DNA from 4 places in the Lujinxingia sediminis genome. Region 2 is predicted to be linked to each of the others. Evidence: riboswitches for the same ligand, from Rfam matches in the RefSeq annotation. Region 2 holds a riboswitch; each other region holds the start of a gene.
The links. A riboswitch is a leader RNA that binds a small molecule or an ion and turns the genes downstream of it on or off. The one in region 2 is predicted to bind cobalamin.
Positions count from the first base shown of each region.

Region 1: linked by a shared signal. The riboswitch ahead of EA187_RS17500 (TonB-dependent receptor plug domain-containing protein) and the one ahead of EA187_RS02510 (acyl-CoA thioesterase) in region 2 are both predicted to bind cobalamin.
Region 3: linked by a shared signal. The riboswitch ahead of EA187_RS10655 (hypothetical protein) and the one ahead of EA187_RS02510 (acyl-CoA thioesterase) in region 2 are both predicted to bind cobalamin.
Region 4: linked by a shared signal. The riboswitch ahead of EA187_RS18885 (aspartate aminotransferase family protein) and the one ahead of EA187_RS02510 (acyl-CoA thioesterase) in region 2 are both predicted to bind cobalamin.

Region 1 covers NZ_SADD01000014.1:31,601-36,781, forward strand. The annotation lists gene EA187_RS17485 (metal ABC transporter permease) at 33-929, opposite strand; gene EA187_RS17490 (metal ABC transporter ATP-binding protein) at 957-1,745, opposite strand; gene EA187_RS17495 (metal ABC transporter substrate-binding protein) at 1,793-2,746, opposite strand; cobalamin riboswitch at 2,930-3,151, shown strand; gene EA187_RS17500 (TonB-dependent receptor plug domain-containing protein) at 3,165-5,181, shown strand, end outside.
Region 2 covers NZ_SADD01000001.1:610,099-615,279, forward strand. The annotation lists gene EA187_RS02500 (SLC13 family permease) at 1-1,435, opposite strand, end outside; gene EA187_RS02505 (hypothetical protein) at 1,506-2,474, opposite strand; cobalamin riboswitch at 2,668-2,965, shown strand; gene EA187_RS02510 (acyl-CoA thioesterase) at 3,169-3,534, shown strand; gene EA187_RS02515 (hypothetical protein) at 3,538-4,686, opposite strand; gene EA187_RS02520 (di-heme oxidoredictase family protein) at 5,171-5,181, shown strand, end outside.
Region 3 covers NZ_SADD01000005.1:54,909-60,089, forward strand. The annotation lists tRNA gene EA187_RS10620 (tRNA-Ser) at 278-360, shown strand; tRNA gene EA187_RS10625 (tRNA-Ser) at 422-511, shown strand; tRNA gene EA187_RS10630 (tRNA-Arg) at 687-760, shown strand; gene tadA (tRNA adenosine(34) deaminase TadA) at 983-1,495, shown strand; tRNA gene EA187_RS10640 (tRNA-Ser) at 1,500-1,586, shown strand; tRNA gene EA187_RS10645 (tRNA-Ser) at 1,627-1,713, shown strand; RNA gene ffs (signal recognition particle sRNA small type) at 1,778-1,868, shown strand; cobalamin riboswitch at 1,982-2,213, shown strand; gene EA187_RS10655 (hypothetical protein) at 2,369-2,836, shown strand; gene EA187_RS10660 (hypothetical protein) at 2,833-3,507, shown strand; gene thrS (threonine--tRNA ligase) at 3,609-5,181, opposite strand, start outside.
Region 4 covers NZ_SADD01000018.1:48,570-53,750, forward strand. The annotation lists gene EA187_RS18880 (MFS transporter) at 1-84, opposite strand, end outside; gene EA187_RS18885 (aspartate aminotransferase family protein) at 386-1,720, opposite strand; cobalamin riboswitch at 2,009-2,223, opposite strand; gene EA187_RS18890 (hypothetical protein) at 2,464-3,003, shown strand; gene EA187_RS18895 (peptidase associated/transthyretin-like domain-containing protein) at 3,109-5,034, opposite strand.

The DNA.
Region 1 (5,181 bases), on a different contig from region 2:
ACCCCCTGTTGATGCAACCAAATTCTGGATCTTCAGGCGGGCGGTGCTTTTTCGGGGGGCGGTGTGGCGGGGGGGCGTGGCGCGCGACGGTTGAGGATGAGTCCGAGGGCGCGCAGCGCTAATGCGAGCAGGGCGGCGACCAGGGTCTGGCTTGCGCCCACCGACCAGTCGGTGGCCAGCGCGAGCATGTAGCCGAGCAGGCCGGAGGCGGCGCCGGAGGTTGCGGCGATGATGAAGACCCATTTCAGCCCGACATTTAGCCCGAGCGCGCCGATGGCCGGGAGCACAGTGAGACCGAAGGTGGGGAGCGCGCCCAGTGCGCGGGTGGAGAGGCCGGTGAGGAGCGCGATGGCGCCGAAGAGGATGGCGTCGAGCCTGCGCACGGGCACGCCCTGGGTGCGGGCGACCAGGGGATCGAGGCTGGCGAAGACAAAGGCGCGAAAGGCAACGAGCTGGGTGAAGACCACGAGCAGCGTGGCGCCGAGGATGGCGTAGAGATCGCTTTCGCGCACGAGCACCGCCGAGCCGTGAAGCACCGCTTCGACTTCGTGGAGTTCGTGGGCGATCAGCGGACCCAGCAGCAGGACCAGCGCCGTCGGTACGATGAAGGCCACGCCCAATAGCGCATCCCGTCCCAGCGTGGGGCGCTCGCCAAGCCAGACCAGGCCAAAGACAACGAGGGTGGAGAGGAGAATCGCCAGCGCCGGGGCCAGGAGTTCGGCGAGGAGGCCGGTCAGGCCCAGCTGCGCGCTCAGGTAGAAGGCGATGGTGACGCCCAGGGCCGAGGTCTGGCTGAGTGCGGCGCTGACGAAGACGATGCGGCGGCTGACCACGTAGACGCCCAGCAGACCCAGGCCAAGGCCTGCGATCATGGCCGTGAGAATGGGGTCGCGGTAGAGGTCGCCGTAGAGCGCCAGGAATTCAAACATAGGGGTGCCGGCGAAGATCGGAGAGGATCAGTGGGTGTGGTGCGGATCATCGAGACAGTCTTTCAGGCATTCCTCGATGGCGATGTGGCCGCGGCGGTCGATGCGCATGATGCGGCTTGAGGCGCTGCGCGCAAGGGCGGAGCCGTGGGCGATCATCATGACCGTGACGTCGAGCTGCTGCTGGATGCCGTGGAGAAGTTCGATGGTGGTTGCTTCGCGCTCCGGATCCATGGATGCGGAGGGCTCGTCGAGGAGCAGAAGTCGGGGCTTTCCGAGCAGGGCGCGGGCCAGGAGGATGAGCTGTTTCTGACCCTCGGAGAGCTCGCGGAAGAGGTGATCGCAGAGGTGGGCCATGCCCACGACCTCCAGGGCGTCGAGGAGCTCGTTGCGGCGGGGGCGGATGCGCAGCGCGCTTAAGCCCCGGCCGCGGTGCAGGCCCGTGGCGAGGACGTCGAAGACGGTGGCGGGCAGCATCGGGTCGAGGGTGCGGGTCTGGGGCACAAAGCGCAGGGCGTCGGCCGGCAGACTCCAGTCGATGCGCCCGCTTACCGGTGGGATCAGCCCGATGAGGGTTTTGAGCAGGGTGGATTTTCCCACGCCGTTGGGCCCCTCAATGAGCATGAAGGTGCCCTGGTGGAGGTGAAAATCCAGGGGACCGAGCAGGCCCTTGCCGCCGTAGCCGCAGACCAGCCCCTGCACCTGCAAGAGCGTGGGCTGCCGGGAGATATGATCCTCAGGCAGGCAGGGGGGGATGGGCTCGTGGGGGAGCTCTGAGGGCTGGTCGAAGTTGGGGCGGAGATCGGTATCGGCGCTCATGCAACGCTCCCGAGCAGAGGTTCGGGGAAGGGGCTCAGGCCGCCACATCAGGGGGCCAGGGCTGGCTTCAGAGTCTCATAGATGCGCTCGGCCAGCGCTTCGAGGTGCTCGACGTAGCGCTGCCCCTCGGAGGTCTGGGCGGGCAGTCGCAGCAGCGTGGCGTCGGTGCGCTCGCTGAGCTGCTCGGCGGTGCGCGTGGGATAGTAGTTAAGCTGGAGGATGGCCGGGACATTGCGCTCCTGGATCGTCTCCACCAGGCGCGCGACGTGGCGGGGGTTGGGCGGGACGCCCGGCTTGGGTTCGATCTGCATCACGTCGGTGAGGCTGAGCCAGCCGGCCACGTAGGTCCAGGATTTGTGGTAGGTCACGACCTGGCGGCGCTCAGCGGGGAGCTCGCGAAATTGCAGCTCGAAGCGCTGGGCAAGGCGGATGAGGTCGCGGGCCAGATCGCGGCTGCGCTTTACGTAGGCTTCGGCGTGGGGTGGGTCGAGCTCGGCCAGGTGGCGGCCGAGCGCCAGCGCCACGCGCGCACCCTGGCGCGGATCGGTGGTGTAGTGGGGGTTACCGCCCGGGTGCACATCGCCCATCGTGCGGTCGACCGGACCGCGCGGAACATCGGCGGCGACGATATGCGCGGAGGCGTCAAAATAACCGGGCTGGCCGGCCTGAATCTTCGGGTTGCGTGCGCCGGTGATCAGCGTGGGGAGCCAGCCTACCTCCAGGTCCATGCCCACCAGCACGAGCAGGTCGGCGCGGTGGAGCAGGGGAACGAAGCTGGGGCGAGGATCGACGAAGTGGGGATCGTCGCCGGGACGCACGAGCACCTCGACGGTGCCCTGGTCGCCGAGCACTTCGGTGGCGATGGCGCCGAGATCGGGAGTGGTGGCAACCACACGAAGTTCTGCGGAGGCCGGGGAGGCCGCCATGATCAGGAGGGTGGCGATGAGGCCGAAGAGGGCGGTGATGATGGCTGGCTTTCGGCGTTTAAGCGGGTGTGACATCGGAGCTCCATCCCGGTGGAGAGGCATCTGGTTAAGCGCGATAGCTCTGGGCGCGGTGCGTCGGGCGCGGACCCTAACGTTGAACAGCCGTGAATGCAAATGTATTGCAACAACACTCGGAGCGATGCGCCAGGGGCGCGATTGACTTCTGTGGGAGGGCGCTGCGATAGTCCGGCTGAGCGCCTTCTCTTGAGAGATGCGCTTCGTATCAGGGAACCCGGTGCAAATCCGGGACGGTCGCGCCACTGTGTGCAGCGAGCTGAAGGCCAGGAGCCACTGTTTTTTCGGAGAAGCGTGCTTCTCCGGCGAGATGGGAAGGCGGTCGGAGGCGATGAGGGTCGAGATGTTGACGTCGACGCTCGGGAGCTGTGAGTCAGGATACCTGAGCACCATGTCTCTTCGCGACAAAGAGCAGCTCATGACCTTGGATCGGATGACAGCCCCCGGGGGGCTTAAGCGCGTGGTGTGCGCGCTGGCGTGGTGCGCCGGGGTGGGCGTGTGCGTCGACCTTGTGCCGGAGGCTGCGGCCGGGGAGGCGGAGCGCGCGTCTGGCGAGGTTGTGTCCGTGTCTGGTGTGGAAGGTGTTGAAATTATTGAGGTATTGGCGTCGTTGGCGCAGGCGTCTTCCGAGGATGAGGGAGAAAGCGATGACGACGAGGGCGGAGAAGATACCCTGCGGGGGCGCACGGTGGTGGGGGATCGGAGTGCGCGCGAGGACGCGCGCCACCCTTCGGGCTTTGTAACGCGGGTGCGGCTCGGGGAGAGCGTGGCGGCTTCGGAGACGCTGGGGGCGTCGCTGGAACAGGTGGAGGGGGTGCAGCTCTCACGGGCGTCGAGCCCGGGGCAGCCGGCCTACGTATCGGTGCGGGGCGGCAGCCCCCGCCAGCTCGTCGTCTACCTCGACGGCCTGCGCCTGAGCTCGCCGGCGGGCCTGGGGTTTGATGTGGGGCAGCTCGGGGTGGGCGGGCTGGCCTCGGCCGATGTGTTTCGCGGGGGGGCGGCGGTGGTGCACGGGGCCGGGGCGCTGACGGGCTCGGTGCAGTTAAACCCGCGGATGCCCACCCCCGGGGTTCGCGCCAGCGCGCGGCTGAGCGCCGGGAGTTTCGGGAGCGCGGGCGCGCAGGCCGCGTTCGGTGTGGGCGGGCGGCGTGCGGGGCTGCGCCTGCATCTCGGGGTGCGCCGAAGCGAAGGCGATTTTGGTTTTGTCGATAACCAGGGAATCGTGCAGGCCCGGCGTAATAACGACCACCGACGCTTCGGCGGCGGGGCCACCGGCGTGCTGAAGGTGGGCGATGGCGGCGAACTTCGCCTGACCACCCTGGTGGAGGAGGGCGCCGGGGGGAGCGCTGGCCCCTCGGAGTTTCAGCGCTCGTTTGAGCTGGCTCGGGTCGATGATCATCGCCGTCTGGCCAGCCTGCGCTACACCTTTGAGGGGGAGCGCTGGCAGGCCCACGCCGACCTCGGCGCCCAGGACCGCGCCTACCGCTACGAGAACGCGCGCGGCCATATGACGCTGGAGCATGTGGAGGCCCACTCGCGCCAGCAGACGGTGGCGGCTACCGGCGGGGCGCGGCTCTTTGCCGGGGCGCATCTCCTCAACTTCAGCGGGGAGCTTCGCGCGGAGCGTTATGAGGCGGCGGACGGCGCGGCGACCCTGGGAGCGGAGCGTCTCAATGCGGCGCTGGCGCTCTCGGAGGAGTGGCTGCTGGCGGGCGATACGCTCAGCCTGGTGGGGGCGCTGCGCGGCGAAGTTCTGCGTGAGCAGGGGTCGGATTCTTCCATGGATTCAAGGGTTTATGCGCCTGTCGTTCCGGCCATCGGTGCGATCTGGCGGGCGCATCCGCGGCTGGAGGCGCGCGCCAACCTGGCCAAAACCTTTCGCGCGCCGCATTTCGATGAGCTCTACCTCTCGACCGAAGCGGTGCGCGGCAACCCCGATCTTTTGCCCGAAGAAGCCGTGGTGGTCGATGCGGGCCTGCGCCTTCGGCTGGGCCCCGGGGCCAACTCGAAGGCGCTGGAGCTGGGGGCGGCCTATTTTCATAACGCGATCGGGCAGATGATCCTCTTTTTGCCCATCTCGGCCTACGTCTACCAGGCCCAGAACCTCTCCGGGGCGCGTGCGCACGGCGTGGAGGCCACCCTGGGGTGGGCACCTTTTGGGCGCGTGCGTCTGGACGGAAGTTATACGCTGACACGCGCCTACCTCACGATCGACCAGGGAGGTATCCCCGCGCAGCTTCCGCATCAGCCGCGCCACCGCGCCTTTTTGCGCGCGACCCTGGATCTGGGAGGGCTGGTTTCGACCGAGACGTTCCGAACCTTTTTGAGCGACGCGCGCCTTCAGGCCACCGCGCGGTATCGGAGTCGGGTGCAGCTCGATAATTTTGGCAGCTTGCAGAGCCCCGGCGCGCTGCGCCTGGACCTGGGCGGCCGCG
Region 2 (5,181 bases):
TGTTGAGGCGCAGGCCGGCGCGCATCATGTCGTTCATGGTGACGTAGTTTGAGGCGAAGACCACGGCGTTGGGCGGGGTGGCCACCGGGAGCATGAAGGCGCAGGAGGCGGCGGTGACCACCGAGATCATCAGGGTGTAGGGGTGCAGTCCCACGACGGTGGCCAGGATGGCGACCACGGGTACAAAGATGGTGGCCGTGGAGGTGTTGGAGGTGACCTCGGTCAAAAAGATGACGACGGCCACGAGCACCAGGATCACGAGGATGCCCGGGGCGCCTTCTAAGAAGCCCAGGCCCTCAGCAAGCCAGGTGGCAAGGCCGCTGGCCTCGATGCCGCTGGCCAGCGCGAGCCCGCCGCCGAAGAGCAGGAGAATGCCCCAGGGGACCTCGCGCACGTCCTCCCAGACGAGCAGGGGCTCGCCGGGCTCGCAGTGGGAGGGAACGATGAAGAGGAGGATGGCGCCCAGGATGGCCACGGTCGTGTCGGAGAAGCCGCCCAGCCCGAAGGAACTCAGGTAGGGTGCCAGGGCACCGCGCAGCACCCAGAGGCCGGCGACAAGCCCGAAGATGGCGAGCACGCGGCGCTCAGAGTGGCGCATGGGACCAAGCTCGCGCAGCCCCTCGTCGACCACGTTGGCGATGCCCTCCATGCCGCCGATGCGGATGGGGTAGGCTTTTTTGGTCAGGTAAAACCAGGCGATGAGGATGCCCACCACGGCGATGGGGAGCCCGTAGTACATCCACTGCAGAAACGAGATCGTGGTGCCATGGACGCGGTCGACGTAGCCCACAAAAATGGCGTTGGGGGGGCTTCCGATGATGGTGGCGATGCCGCCGATCGACGCCGAGTAGGCGATGCCGAGCATCAGCGACATGCCGAAATGAAAGCCTCCCGGGCTGGTGTCGATCTCGGGCTGGTGGCGTTCGGTGAGCGCGGCGACCTGGGTGACGACGGCCAGCCCGATGGGGACCATCATCATGGCGCTGGCGGTGTTGCTGATCCACATCGACAAAAAGCCGGTGGCCACCATAAAGCCGAGCACCAGGCGAGCGGGCTCAAAGCCGACTTTTGCGATGATGGAGAGGGCGACACGGCGGTGCAGGTGCCATTTTTCGACGGCGATCGAGAGCAGAAAGCCGCCGAGAAAGAGGTAGATGAGCTCGTGGCCGTAGTTCAGCGTGGTTTCGGCCGCCGGCAGCACCCCGGTGAGCGGAAAGAGCACGATCGGAACGAGCGCGGTGACGTAGATGGGAATGGCTTCGGTGAGCCACCAGATGGCCATGAGAAGCGTGATGGCCAGGGCTGCGGTGCCGGCCTCGGAGAGCCCTTCGATGCCCTGTCCGAGCATGATCAGGAAAAAGACCACGGGGCCGGCGATGAGGCCGACGCTGCGCAGCGTGGAGGGAGATGGGGATTTTTTTGGGGTGGGGGCCATAGGGGCGCTCCGGGAGGAGAGGGGCGCATCGCGTCGTGGCGGCAAAAGTGGGTCAACGCCGGAAGTGAGCTTAGAGCGCGTGGTGGACGCGCGCCAGCCTGTGGGCGTGTTCCTCGACGTTGAGTCGGCCCTCTTTGAGCAGGCGTTCTGCGGCGGCCGGGCTCGTATCGAGCGCGGCGGCGACGGCATCGAGCGTGTGGCCTTCGGTGAAGAGGCGCAGGGCGCGGGCCTGGTCGGCGCGAAGCTCGCAGAGGGCGGCCAGGGTCAGGCTGAGCGCGGCAGGAGGCCCGAAGGTGTGATCGGGGCTGCAGAGGGCATTCTGGCTCTTGCCGTTCTCCAGAAGCTCCATGGCGAGGGGAAGCTCTTTTTGGAAAGCGGCGTGCAGGGCGTCGAGGTCGCCGGCATCAAAGCGCTGGCAGACGTGGATCACCAGCGCGTGAAGGATGTCGGCGGCGGCAAACTCCGGGGCCCGGCGAGTGAGGTGTGTGAGGGTCTGGCGGTGAAGGGAGGTGTCGCCGGTGTCGGGTTGGTGAAGGGCGCTGACACAGCGCTTAAAGCCGACGACGACCTGTGTGTCATCACCGCTGGCGCTGAAGACGATGTGGGAGTCGCCGGGGTCGGTGGTGCGCCGGCGTTTGAGCTTTTGCAGCGGCGCGTACCAGAGGGGAGGGCCTGCCGCCGTCGGGGATGTGGAGGCGTCGGTGGCGGCGCCAGGGCGCGTGCCGCCGGCGGCGAGGACGAGCGAGAGCGCGACCAGCGGCAGGGCGGTGCCGACGACCAGGCCGATGCGAAAGGGCGTCGCGGTGAGCCGGCGTTTGAGAAGGCGCGCGATGAAGAGGGCGACGCCGCCTGTGCCCAACACCACAAAGGGTGAGATGGCGAGTTGCTCGATGGCCCAGAAGCCGACGGCGAAGGCGAGGATGGCAAAGACGCTGTAGTAGGCCAGCCAGGCAAGCAGGCGTTGGGTGCGGGAGGGCTCGGCGGCCTGTCCGGCGCGCATCACGGCCTCAAAGCTGGCGCGGGTGGGGTCTGAGTTCATGGGCGTTGGTCGGGTGCAAGGGAGGGGCGCTCGCGGTGCGATGGGGGCCAAAATAACGCGGAGGGCGTCTCGGGAGAAGGCCAAAGGGGCAGAGAGGCGGCGGGGAGAAGAGGGGCTTTTCCTTGCGCGTTGGGGGCAGGGCGACCGATACTCCCCCCGCGCTGGTGTCCCGGCCTTTTTGCAAAGGTCGGGAGCGAGGTCTCCAGGCGCTCGGTGGTCGAGGGCTCGACCCGGAGCGTGTGCAGGCCAAGAGGGAACCCGGTGAGATTCCGGGGCTGCCCCGCAGCGGTGAGTACGCCATGAGCTATCGTTGATGTCGCGTTCGTCTGCGATATCACCTTGTGCTCAGGGCGTTGACGAGAACGAAAGCCACACCAATGGCACTGCCCCCTGCTAAAGGGCGTGGGAAGCCGTGGCCGGTAGGAGGTTGGTCCCGAGATGGGATCGCCACGCTCGTAAGCCCGAAGACCTGCCAGCGCCGGGAGTCCCCGAGAAAAGGGAGCCCGAAATCGACCTTGAATCTCGCGGGAGATGGGCAGGTCGCCGTGCGCCGACATCCGTCGGTTGCTCTGGCTTGCTGTGCATCTTCGGCCCCCACACGCTTTTGAGAGGCAGACCCATGCACAGCTCCAACGACTCGACCATCCAGCAGACCCTCGCGCCCGGCCTTGTGACCGAGGTGCAGCTTATTGAGATGGTCTTTCCGCAGCAGACCAACCACTACGGCACGCTCTTCGGGGGGCAGGCCCTGGCCCTGATGGATAAGGCGGCGTTTATCGTGGCCTCGCGCTACACGCGGCGCACGGTGGTGACGGCGTGCAGCGAGCGGTGTGATTTTCATGTGCCGGTGCGCCAGGGGCAGCTCGTGGAGCTGACGGCCCGGGTGGTGGAGACGGGCCGGACCTCGGTGACGGTGGAGGTGACGCTGGTGGCCGAGGATCTCTTAAGCGGCGATCGGCAGCCTGGCACCCGGGGCAAGTTCGTGATGGTGGCGCTCGATGCGCACGGAAAGCCCACGCGGGTGCCGGAGCTGGAGAGCATGGCGAGTCAGGTGCCCTGAGGCTCAGTCGTCGCGCCGGATGAGGTCGTCATCCGACATCGCCCGGGGGAGCGGGGCTTCGGCGCGACCAAAATAGCCCCCGGTGTCGCTGATGAGCTCTGAGGTGGCCATGTCTGTGAGCTCGGGAGGGGCTTTGAGGCTGAGGGTGTGGAGGTCGACCTCCCAGAAAAAGGGCTGATTGCGCGGGCCTTTAAAGTAGGCTCGAAGTCTGGAGCCCTCGACACAGGGGGCGGCGATGGAGGCCATGCCGGCCACCTGAAAACGGGTCTCGGCGATCTGGTCGACGTAATAGCGCAGCCGGTAAGTCTCCCAACCGTTCGTGTGGTAGTCGTCGCGGTACGCGTCGGGGTCGGCGATGACGTGGTAGTGACCCTCCCGAACGTGTCGCGCCGCCAGGAAGTCGAAGAGGGCGCCGGCCAGCGCGGTGAGAGCCGTGGTGGTGGACCACTCGGGGTGGTCGGCGATCAGGTCCGGCCAGGTGTCGTAGGGCTGACTCTCGGCGTCGGTTGCGGGCGCTTCTCGAAGGGCAAAGCGCGCGCCGGTTTCCTCATCCCAGATGGCGACAAAGAGGTGCGTCGACGCCTCGGAGGAAGAGACCTGCAAGACACCGTCGGGCTCGCCGCCGAAGGTCCGGGCGATGACTTCGAGGGTCGGGGTCGCAACCGGGGTCGAGGAGTCGATGTCTTCGCGTGTGAGGGGCCAGGAGGGCGACGCGAGGTCGGCCGTGTATCGGGAAGATATGGCGAAGGGCGCGCCTACCGAATGCTGTAGGTCAATGGCCACGAAGACCAGGGCGTCACCCTTCCAATGCGGTGCTTTCAGGTCGTCGGGAGCCGGCAGGCCCGGGGCTCCATCCCGGTACCAGCGCTGCACCTCGCCGAGGTGTTTGGCGTTGTAGGTTTTCGGGAGCATCGCCATCAGCGCATCCCGGGAGAGGTAGATCCGGCCCTGGATGGCCTCTCCCAGGTGGTGGAAGGCGGCGGCGAGCTCCACGGCCATCCGTGGGCCGTAGCTCTGGAGGGTGGCGAGATCGGGGAGCGCGTCGCGCAGTTCCTCAAGGTTGGAGACCTGTACCTGCGTCGGGACAAGCTCCACGACGGGATCAAAGTGCGAGTCGTAGGTCAGACTGAGCTGAATCGGGGGTAGGGGCATCAGGGATCCTCCGGGGTGGTCTCTGGGTGTGGCAGGGGCATCTGGGCGTTGGGCGGCACGCTACGTGATGGGAACCGGGCTGTCACCCCGGTGGCTCAACATACAAGCGTCGAGAGCGGGCGTGGGTTCGGCGCTTTTGCGTCCGAGCAAAAAGGGGGGGCTCAGGACGGTGTCCTTTGAACGAGCTCGTGGCGACGGTCAGCTCGCGGATGCGGCCTTTTGAATCGCGTTCCATGATCCGGGAGGCGCTCGGGAGCCTGGCACCCGGGCGAGGAGGATGCGCGCGGCGGCGCAGGCGTCGTGGTGCGTCCGGGGGGCCGGTGTGGGGAACCTCAGCGGGAAGAGAGGGAGGCGAGAACATGTCTTGACAGTCTCGAAAGATATAATTAGCGATCGTGAACCGAATGTTTAGGTTTTCCTAATTATTTTCGGCGGCCGTGATACTCCTCAACGACCCGAGAGGTCATGCATGCAAGGGATGGTGATGAAGAGACT
Region 3 (5,181 bases), on a different contig from region 2:
CGGGCGCGCCGGGCTGGAGAAACCGCATCAGATGTACACCACGCCAAAATGAGCGTCCAGCCACCGGATCTCCTGCCGAAGCAGCGCCGGGCGTCGATCCGTGGCCTCTGCCTGGCCAACGCGTCGCGGAGAAGGAATGCCGGGGCATTAATAGGAGCGAGAGCGGCCCTCAGAGAGCGATGTGCAAAATTTTTAAAAAAGCATCTTGACGGAATCTCTGTTCCGAGTATTCTCCCGACTCCCTGACGAGGCCCAGCCCGAAAGGGGGCCGGCTCCAGGAGGAGTGGCCGAGCGGTTGAAGGCACCGGTCTTGAAAACCGGCAAGCGCAAGCTTCGTGGGTTCGAATCCCACCTCCTCCGCTCTAAAAAAGAAAGATCCTGCTTGCAGGAAGTTGTTTGATAAGTGAATAAGATTGAGTGCGGAGAGGTGGCCGAGTGGCTGAAGGCGCTCCCCTGCTAAGGGAGTATACGGCTTAAAACCGTATCGAGGGTTCGAATCCCTTCCTCTCCTTTTCGACTTAAGTCTGTGCTGGCACAGGACATCAAAAGTAACTGACGATGACCGCTTCACCGCCTCGCAGAAAAAATAAAAAAAGTCGAAAAAGAGCTTGCAAGACCGAAAAGGCGGTGTTAATAAAATGACCACGCCGGGCGGTACAGAAACACCGGCAGCAAGCACATAGCACGCACCTGTAGCTCAACTGGATAGAGCAATGGTCTACGGAACCATAGGTTGGAGGTTCGAACCCTTCCAGGTGCACTTTGAAACGCTCTTAGTTCCTAAGAGCGTTTCTTTGTTTTCGGAGTGCGGCACCGCAAGTCAACGTTGACGCCATGTCTGCTGCATCGAGAGCAAACTGAGCTGTGTTGTAAATCCTCGACGATGCTAAAGCATCGCCTGCGGTTTACGCCTTGCTCAGTTCGCTCTCGATATCGCATCCAAAGGCGGCACCATTGTCTCACGGCGCCATAGGGTCTTACATTGGCACGAAAGAAAGTCGACAACATCTTTATGATGCAAGCTCTGGAAGAAGCGGAGCGCGCACAGGCTGAGGGCGAAGTCCCGGTCGGTGCAGTCGTCGTTCATAAAGGCCAGGTCATCGCTCGCGGCTTTAACCGGCGCGAGAGCTGGCAAGACCCCACAGCCCACGCGGAATTGATTGCGGTGCGACGCGCCGCAGAAGCCCTGGGCAGTTGGAGACTCCATGAATGTACGGTCTATGTCACTCTGGAGCCCTGTCCGATGTGCGCGGGAATGTTAGTTAACGCGCGTGTAGGTCGGGTGGTCTTTGGAGCGCGAGACCCGAAAGCCGGCGCGATGCGCTCGTTGTTTGCGATGGGTGAAGATCCTCGATTGAATCATCGGATTGAGGTCAAAGAAGGTGTCCTGTCAGCAGCCTGCGGGCGAGTTTTAAGTGAGTTTTTCCGCACGATTCGCGAGAAACGTAACGCGGCGGTAATAAAAGATGATTCATCAACACAAGAATCATCTTAAGTGCGGAGGGGTGGCCGAGTGGTCGAAGGCGCTTGATTCGAAATCAAGTGTACCTTCACGGGTACCGTGGGTTCGAATCCCACCCCCTCCGTTTGTACGCTCTTAAAGATCTCGCAGGTTGAGATCTTTCTGGAGAGGTGGCCGAGTGGCTGAAGGCGCACGCTTGGAAAGCGTGTATACGTTTACGCGTATCGAGGGTTCGAATCCCTCTCTCTCCGCTCGACACAGGTGGCCGGTTGACGGTTTGCCTGATGCCCCGCTAGGGTGGGGCTGTTCGACCCCTGAGCGGCCAGTGCGACCGCTGGCCTGGCACCCCGTCAGGTCCGGGAGGAAGCAGCGGACCAGGTTCAGGGTGTGCGCTGGCCGCTTGAGGGTCGAGCAGTTCGCAAAGAATAAAGAATCCCGCGACATCTCGTTTGAGGTGTCGCGGGATTTTTTTTGGTTCAAAATTCGGCGTGTTTCGGCCTCGTGACGCTTGTCGGCGAGTTCGATTGACCCGGTACACGTCCCGGTGCTAACAGGGCCGGGCTCGACGCGGCAGGAAGCTGGTGTGACACCAGCGCTGCCCCCGCAACTGTGATCGGTGATGAGCGCGTAAGCACGCCCGGCCTGGATAGGCCGGCGCAGCTAAACCCACTGAGGCTTCTTAACGCTTCGGGAAGGGCACGCGTAAAGAAGATCCGAGAGCCAGGATATTGCTGCGTGGAGAATTACCCCCAATCGCTTCGGGAAGGCAGCGAGAGGAACGCAGCAGATCCGGCGCGCGCGCGTCGATCCTCGATGTCGTTGGCCTGAAGGCCGGGGCGTTGAGTCGGGGTTGTCCCGCTGCCGACCTTCGATCGCCATCCGGAGCATGCTGTGATGGAGATCGAGATGAAGACGCTTAAAAGTCGGGCGGATTTGATGGCGCTGGTGCTGGCGGCGAGCCTGTCCTTTATGGGCTGTGGCGAGACCGACGAGCCGGCCGACTGCGAGGGCACCAACTGCGAGGTGCCCGATGATCAGCAGGAAGGCATTGAGGTGGCCGGCGAGTGGGCGACGAACTTCGGCGGTCAGGAGACGATCACCGAGGAGGTCTGGGGCCCGATGCTTCTGACCGAGTACGACAACACCGAGCGCGTGGCGATCACCCAGAACGCCCCTGACGCCGAATACGGCCCCAACACCTACAATGTGATCGTGTGGACTGAGCTGGTCGATGACTCGTTCTACTACTGCATGGCGGCCTTCGATCAGCAGACGGTCGAAGAGGCCCGCGCGATCGAGGCTGACGCTGACGCCAGCGATCCGGAAAACGGCGGCTGCGGCGGCTTCTCCTGGACGAAGATGACGCGCCTATGATGAAGCGAATCCATCATGGTCTGCTCGCTGCCATGCTCGTCACCGCCGGGGGGGCGGTGGGCTGTGGCGAGGCGGTCCCGCCGGTAGATGCTGCACCCTGGTGGGAGGGGCTCCCTTACGCCAGTGAGATGGTTTCGTTTACGCCGGGTGAAGGTGCCGGCTATGGCGAACAGGCGTTGCCCGACGTGGTGCTGGGGCCGCCGCAGGGCAAAGGAGAGCTCGCGGCGTCGCTCGATGTCTTGAGCCTTGGAGATGGTGGGGAGATCGTGCTGGGCTTTGGCGATCGCGTCATCGTCGACGGTCCCGGTGCGGACTTCGTGGTCTTTGAAAACCCTTTTTACGCCGATGGCGATCCCGAGCAGGTTTTTGCCGAGCTGGGCGAAGTCTCGGTGAGCGAAGACGGGGAGACATGGGTGCATTTTGCCTGCGACTCTACCCCGGACGATGCTCCCCCTTATACGGGGTGCGCCGGCTGGACGCCGACGCAGGAGTACGACGCGTTGGAGCATCCGACGCTCTCGCTTGAGCTCACCGGCGGCGATGGTTTTGACCTGGCGGACGTGGGTCTAAGCCGGGCGCGTTACGTGCGCATTCGGGACCTCTGGGGCGTGGGTGCCACTCCCAGCCAGGGTTTTGATCTGGACGCGGTGGGCATTCTCAACGCTGAGTAAGTTCTTGTAATGATTGAAAAAAAAGGCCGCGCCTCCCGAGGGGGGCGCGGCCTTTTTTGGGGTTCAGACCTCAGCAGATCGCGTTGTCCATCGGGACACCATCAATACCCGCGCTCGGCCATATCTTCGCCGCTCGGGGCGTCTTCGACGATCGTGGCCAGGCCGCTGACCTGCACATCAACGTCGAGGGTGCGGTTGGCGATGCGATCGAGGATCTCCGCTTTGACCTCGGCAAGGGGGAGGGTACCGCGACGGCCGTCCTTGTAGGTACGCAGCGCGACGTTATGCGCTTCGGCCTCGCGTCCGCCGATAACCAGCATGTAGGGGATCTTTTTGGTCTCCGCTTCTCGGATCTTAAAGCCCATCTTCTCGCTGCGATCGTCAACCTCAACGCGTACCCCGGAACGTTTGAGGTCGCGGGCGACCTGCCAGGCGTAGTCGTTCTGATCGTCGGTGATGGGCACGATCACCGCCTGCACCGGGGCAAGCCAGGTGGGGAAGGCTCCGGCAAGGTGTTCGAGCAAGATGGCGAAGAAGCGCTCCAGACTGCCGGCGATGGCGCGGTGGATGACGATCGGGGTGCGCTCGGCGTTGTCGCTGGCGGTGTAGGTCAGCTCAAAGCGGCGAGGCAGCTGGAAGTCGAGCTGGATGGTGGCACATTGCCAGGAGCGGCCCAGGCAGTCGCGCACCTGGAAGTCGATCTTGGGGCCGTAGAAGGCACCGTCGCCCTCGTTGATGGTGTAGGACTTGCCAGCCGCCTCCAGCGCCTCTTTGAGCGCGCCCTCAGCTCTGTCCCACAGCTCCACCTCGCCCATAAAATCTTCGGGGCGCGTGGAGATCTCCACGTCGTACTCCATGTTGAACATGCCGTAGGTGCGCTCGACGAGTTCCAGGAGCATGGAGATCTCCTGGGTGATGTGCTCCTCGGTGGTGAAGATGTGGGCGTCGTCCTGGCAGAACTGGCGCACGCGGGTGGCGCCGCCCAGCGCGCCGGGGAGCTCGTTGCGGTGGAGGTGTCCGAACTCGGCCACCCGCAGCGGGAGCTCGCGGTAGGAGCGCTTCTTGCTCTTGAAGTAGAGCATGGTGTCCGGGCAGTTCATCGGCTTGAGGCAGTAGTTCTGACCGTGGGCCTCCAGCTTGAACATGGTGTCCTGGTAGTGCTCCAGGTGGCCGGACTGCGCGAAGAGATCTTCGTGATAGATCAGCGGGTTGCAGATCTCCTCGTAGCCCTGCTCGGCCTCGATCTCGCGGAAGTAGTTCTGGAGCTCGCGGTAGGAGGTCCAGCCTTTGGGGCGCCAGAAGATCGAGCCCGGAGAGAGGCGGTTGAAGTCGAAGAGTTCCAGCTCGCGGGCCAGTTTGCGGTGGTCGCGGCGTTTGGCCTCCTCCAGCATGAGGAGGTACTGGTCGAGCTCCTCGCGGGTGGGGAAGGCGGTGCCGTAGACGCGCTGGAGCATCGGCTGGTTTTCGTCGCCGCGCCAGTAAGCGCCGGCGACCTTCAGGAGTTTGAAGTTCTTGCACTGCTTGGAGTAGCGCACGTGCGGGCCGGCGCAGAGATCGATAAGCGGGCCGCTCTCGTAGGTGGAGACGGTGTCGCCTTCGATGCCCTCGATGAGTTCGAGCTTGTAGGGCTGGTCTTTGAAAAACTCGCGGGCTTTGTCTTTGTCCCACTCTTCG
Region 4 (5,181 bases), on a different contig from region 2:
AAGGCTCGTCTGAAGACCGTTTCCCAGCATGATCAGCGCGATCCCCACCAGGAGCGCCCAGGAATGTCGAAGCGCGCTTTTCACCCTGCACCTCAGCCTCAATCAACACGATATGACACCGCGCAGCGCGCGAACTGCCGCGCTCTACTCGAATCCCACTCGCCGAGCAAGCACCGCAACTACGCCGTGAGCAGAAGTCGACGTCGATGGCTGCGAAGTCGAGAGCTTCTCGGGCAAGGCGCGAAACTAACGCTGCCCGAGGTGCTCTCAACGCAGCAGATGCTCGAAGAGGCCGTCGCTCACAGTCCCCCCCTGCCCCTGGTCGTTTAAGATACCCCTCACCGAAGCGCCCGCCGGCGTTGTACCGCGGGCGCTCGCCATGCGCTCAGCTCAGGTCTTGAAGCAGACGTTCCAGCATGGCTCCCAGGGTTTCGATGTCATCTTCGGTGACGTTGAGGTGAGGACGCAGGCGAATGGTATCGGCCCCGGCCCCCAGGAGCAGAAGATTCTCGCGATCGCGGGCGCGCTGAATCAGCGTCTGCTTGAGTCCGGGAGTTCGCATCGAGAAGCCCTGGTAGAGGCCGTAGCCCCGCACGTTGTACATAAGCTCGGGGAAGCGCTCGGCCAGCCCCTGGAGCATCTCCACAAGCAACGCGCCCAGCGCCGGAACCTTCTCGATGAGACCTTCGCGCTGCACGATGGCGTACTCCTGAACAAAACGCACCATATCCGCCAGCGTGCCCCCCCACGTGGAGTCGAGCACCCCGAGGTCGTCCATTCGGTTGAGCATATAGACCACCCCGTTGCCGAGCTTCTTGCCGCTGGCCACCGCCTGCGGGGGATGGGGGAGATCGAAGGCGTCAATCGTGAAGAAGGTTCCGGTAGCGCCGCCGGCGGTCTGAACCTCGTCAAAGGCCAGCGGAATTCGGTGGGCATGGCAGAGCTCGGAGAGCTTCTGAAAAAAGGAACGCGGCGCGACGCGGTGGCCGCCGGCCCCCTGAATAGGCTCCAGGATCACGGCGACAATCTCATCACAATAATGCTCAAAGAGATTCTCCAGAACCGTCAGGCAACGCTCCACTTTCTCTCGGGTTTGGGCCGGACTCTCGCTGGTATCCAGGGCCGGAAAGGGCACCTGCAGGTTGCCCGGCACAAGCCCCTGAAAGTCTTTGGTCATCACCGGATCATGAGAGACGCGCGTGACGTTGAGAGCGAAGACGGTGCGCCCGTGGAAGGCCTGATCGAAGTACACAAAGCGTCGAGCGCGGGGCGTCTTCCCCTCCGAAAGCAGGCGTTGATGATGAAGGTTGATGAGGTACTTCATCATGTTCTCAACGGCCTCCGCTCCGGAGTTCACCGCGTAGACCTCCAGCCCCGGATTCTGCATGCACCGCGGGCCGAGTTTATGAAGGGTGCGGTAGTACTCCAGACACTCGGGGGTGAGGAAATCCGGGTTCGCGATCTTGTTGTTCGCAGCCACCACCAGACGCCGGGTGTATTCGGCCTCATAGAGCCCGGGGTGGTTATGAGCGATGAGCTTGGCGCCGTAATATCCCGCCCAGTCAAAGAGGCGGTTGCCTTCAAGCGTCGCCAGGTACATGCCCTCCGAGCGAGCCAGGTCGACGACAAAGGGGTGGGGTTCGGCCAGCACGTAGGCGTTGAGTTCTTTGAGAAGTGCGGCGCTGCCGGGGGCAGCAGGGGGCGCGGTGAGTTGGGGCATGAAAGACCTCGACAGACGTCAGAAGGGGGGCAAACCCCCGGGATCGCGGGAAACGAGCCTGATGTGGGAATGTGGGGGCCGACGGCTGCTCGCAGCCTCCCCGCGCGGTGGCGTGGGGCGAGCTAAGGAAAGAGCGGAGGCCTGCGATCGGTACGATCCCGGGAGGAAAACAAGCGGGCGAAAAAGCGCGCGCCAGACACAGGGAGAGGGTCCGCACAGAGAGGCACTCTGAGGTGGACCGGCGGCGCTCCCACGGCACGGCCAGGTCAAACCGATCCGGGATGGCTCTCCCTCGATCGGATGCGGGCAGGTCTTCGGGCTTTTGAGCGAGTCGCCCACCGATAGGGGGCGCGTGCCTACTGTCCACCGCTTCCCGGCCCCACGGGGGCCAGTGCGTCAGGTGTGGAGGTCGTTCTCAAGTACCGCTGCGGGGCAGCTCCGGCATTCAACCGGATTCCCTGTTCACACGCCTTCAACACAAGAGCAGCTCAAGACGTGCTTTGTCCCCTGGAGCGCCTTTTCCAGGCCTCCCGGGGAACACCAGCATGGCCGGGACGTTAGGCGCTGACTTCAGCGGGTGTCAACGCAATTTGCGGGACGGACGTGAGGAGGCTGATCGGCATGTGTTCGCCGCACTCCGCCCCCCGGCGAAGTCTGGGGTGGTCGCTTGCCTCACAGCTCCCCGGACATCGCCAGCGCGATTGCCACTAACGTTCGGAACACTCCCGACGGCACAAACGCGCGTGCAGACCACCTTCGGAACACTCCCGACGACACAAACGCACGTGCCGATTGCCTTCGAAACACTCCTGACGACACAAACGCATGTGCAGACCACCTTCGGAACACTCCTGACGACACAAACGCACGTGCAGATTGCCTTCGGAACACTCCCGACGGCACAAACGCACGTGCAGATTGCCTTCGGAGCACTCCTGACGACACAAACGCATGTGCAGATTGCCTTCGGAACACTCCCGACGGCACACACACACGCGCAGACCACCTTCGGAACACTCCCGAGGGCACACACGCATGCGCAGACCACCTTCGGAACACTTCTGACGACACAAACGCATGTGCAGATTGCCTTCGGAACACTCCCGACGACACAAACGCACGTGCAGATTGCCTTCGGAACACTCCCGAGGGCACACACGCATGTCCAGACCACCTTCGGAACACTCCTGACGACGCCGGAACGACCGCAAAACGCGTTCGGAAGTGCTTACAAGCGAAAAGGACAGGGGCTGCAGATGGTCTTTGAAGATGCGTACCACTAAAAACCCCCGACCGTTTCGACGGTCGGGGGTCATATGCAGAAGTAGAACCTTATGTCGCGGGGACAATCGAAGAGGAGCGACTTAGCGCTCCTCCCCCACCATCACTCACTCCGCGCCGCACTGGGCATCGAGCGGCGAGGGGTGAATCGACTGGCAGTGCCCCTGGTCGATGGAGCCGGGGATCCCGTTGAGTTGCACCGGCATAATACGATCCGAGTTCAGGCACGAGGTACCCATCCCGCTCTGGCAAGAGCCGACACTGACGTAGACCGTCCCCGACAGGCTCAGCGGCAGATTGAGCGCCCAGTTTCCTGTGGCATCACTCACCGTATGGGCCACCACCGGCCCCCAGGTAAAGGGGTCTTCCATGCCCGCCTCGCAGCTGCGCGCCGGGTAGCTCGAGTACACATACACCGGCACCCCGGGCGCCGGAGTCGTCCACCCGCCGAGCGAAACCGAGCTCTGCAGGCACGCCGTCTCTCCGGCGCCCAGCACCAGCGCATCGGCCTCAGCGCACTCGCCATCGCCACACTCGGCCACAGTCGCTCCTACCGTGCTCGCCATACCGGAGGCGACCTGCCCCTGGCCGTCGAGCGCGCTCAACTCCAGCTCCGCATTGAGCGGAACCTCGATGCAGTAGCCGCCCTCACTATCGCTGACCGCCGAGAAGAACTGCGCACCCACCGCGCCCTCGTGCACCGCGTACACCGTGGCGCCCTCGACCGGAGCATCTTCGCTATTGAGCACCTCGCCACTGAGACAGGTCCCCTGGTCGAGAAGCTCCACAGTGACCTCCAGGCACTCCCCTTCGCCCTCGCCAGAGCAGCTCGCGGGAACATCACTTCCGCTCACCGTCACCGGACCACCGTCCTGGTAGAGGAAGTCAGCGTGGTAGGCCCCCACGTTCAGCGTGCCGTCGAGCAGAAAATCCATGCACGCCTGCCCCTGAGCATCAGTGAGGCTCGTGCCGACCAGCGCCCCCTCAAAGTCCAGGCCATCGCCCTGCACTGTCGCCCCCGGGATGGGCTCGCCGGACTTCGCATCGACGACGGTGATGTTCACGCAGTTGCGCAGCGAAACGGGCTTATCAGCGTTCCACCAGCTGAAGTGCGTGGCGTCGCACTCCGCCAGACGTTGTATCCCCGCCTCGGTCACAGCGCACTCGCCCTCCTGCACCCAGCGGGCCTGCGCCAGGTCGAAATGCCAGAACTCAATGGCGTCGCCCGCCTCATAGGCTTCCAGGGCCTCAGGGATCACAAACTCCACGCGCGCCGACTCGCCATCGGCCAACTGCAACTTCTCGCCACCCTGCCAGAAGGAGATATCCGCCATCAGCACGCTCAAGATCGGCGTCTCCGGCCCCCCCCCTTCCGGAAGCCCGATAAGCGGCCCCGGCATAAAGCGGGCATCTTCGGTGGTCGGATCGAGCGAGGCAATCGTCGCCTCAACCTCTCCGTTCACCGGGTTGCCCTGACCGTCGACGAGGCTGTTGGCAGGCAGGCGAACCCGCACATTGCCGCGTGAGATGACGGCGTCCGCATCGTGGTTAAAAACCTGCGCCGGCCCCAGGGGAAGGAGCCGAAGGATCGCATGGGCCTCAACCCCCTCCTCGGCCTGATGGACCGGGTAGTCCAGACTCGACGGCGCATATCCCTCGGCCTGCACCTGCGCCAGAAAACGCGCCGCAGCTTCCGGCGCGTCGAGCACCACCTCACCGGCCGCATCACTGAGCAGAACCTCCTCGCCATGACGCACCTGAGCCCCTTCGACCGGAAGCCCCGCCTTGTTAAGGATCTTCACCCGCAGGGCCATCGCCGACCGCGCGATGGGGTCTTCGGCATCGGCATCCGGCTCTTCAGCGTCCGGAGCGTCGGCGTCCTGATCGGCGGCGTCCTCGTCGGCGGCGTCCTGGTCGCCAGCGTCCTGCTCATCTTCGATCTGAGGGTCGTCCGGAGTATCGGAACACGCCGACGCTCCAGTCACCACCAGACCGCCCGCAAGCATCATCATCACCAGCCGTTTCATCATCATCGCATGCATCATCATCCTCGTACTCAAGTCTGGGAGCCAGACCCCCTGCATCGCCGCCGGGGCCCGCTCCACGTTTGCGAAACGTCGATACAGTGTTGGCTTTTGCACAGTCGGTGCCAGACCACCGCCCGACACGCAAAAAACCAC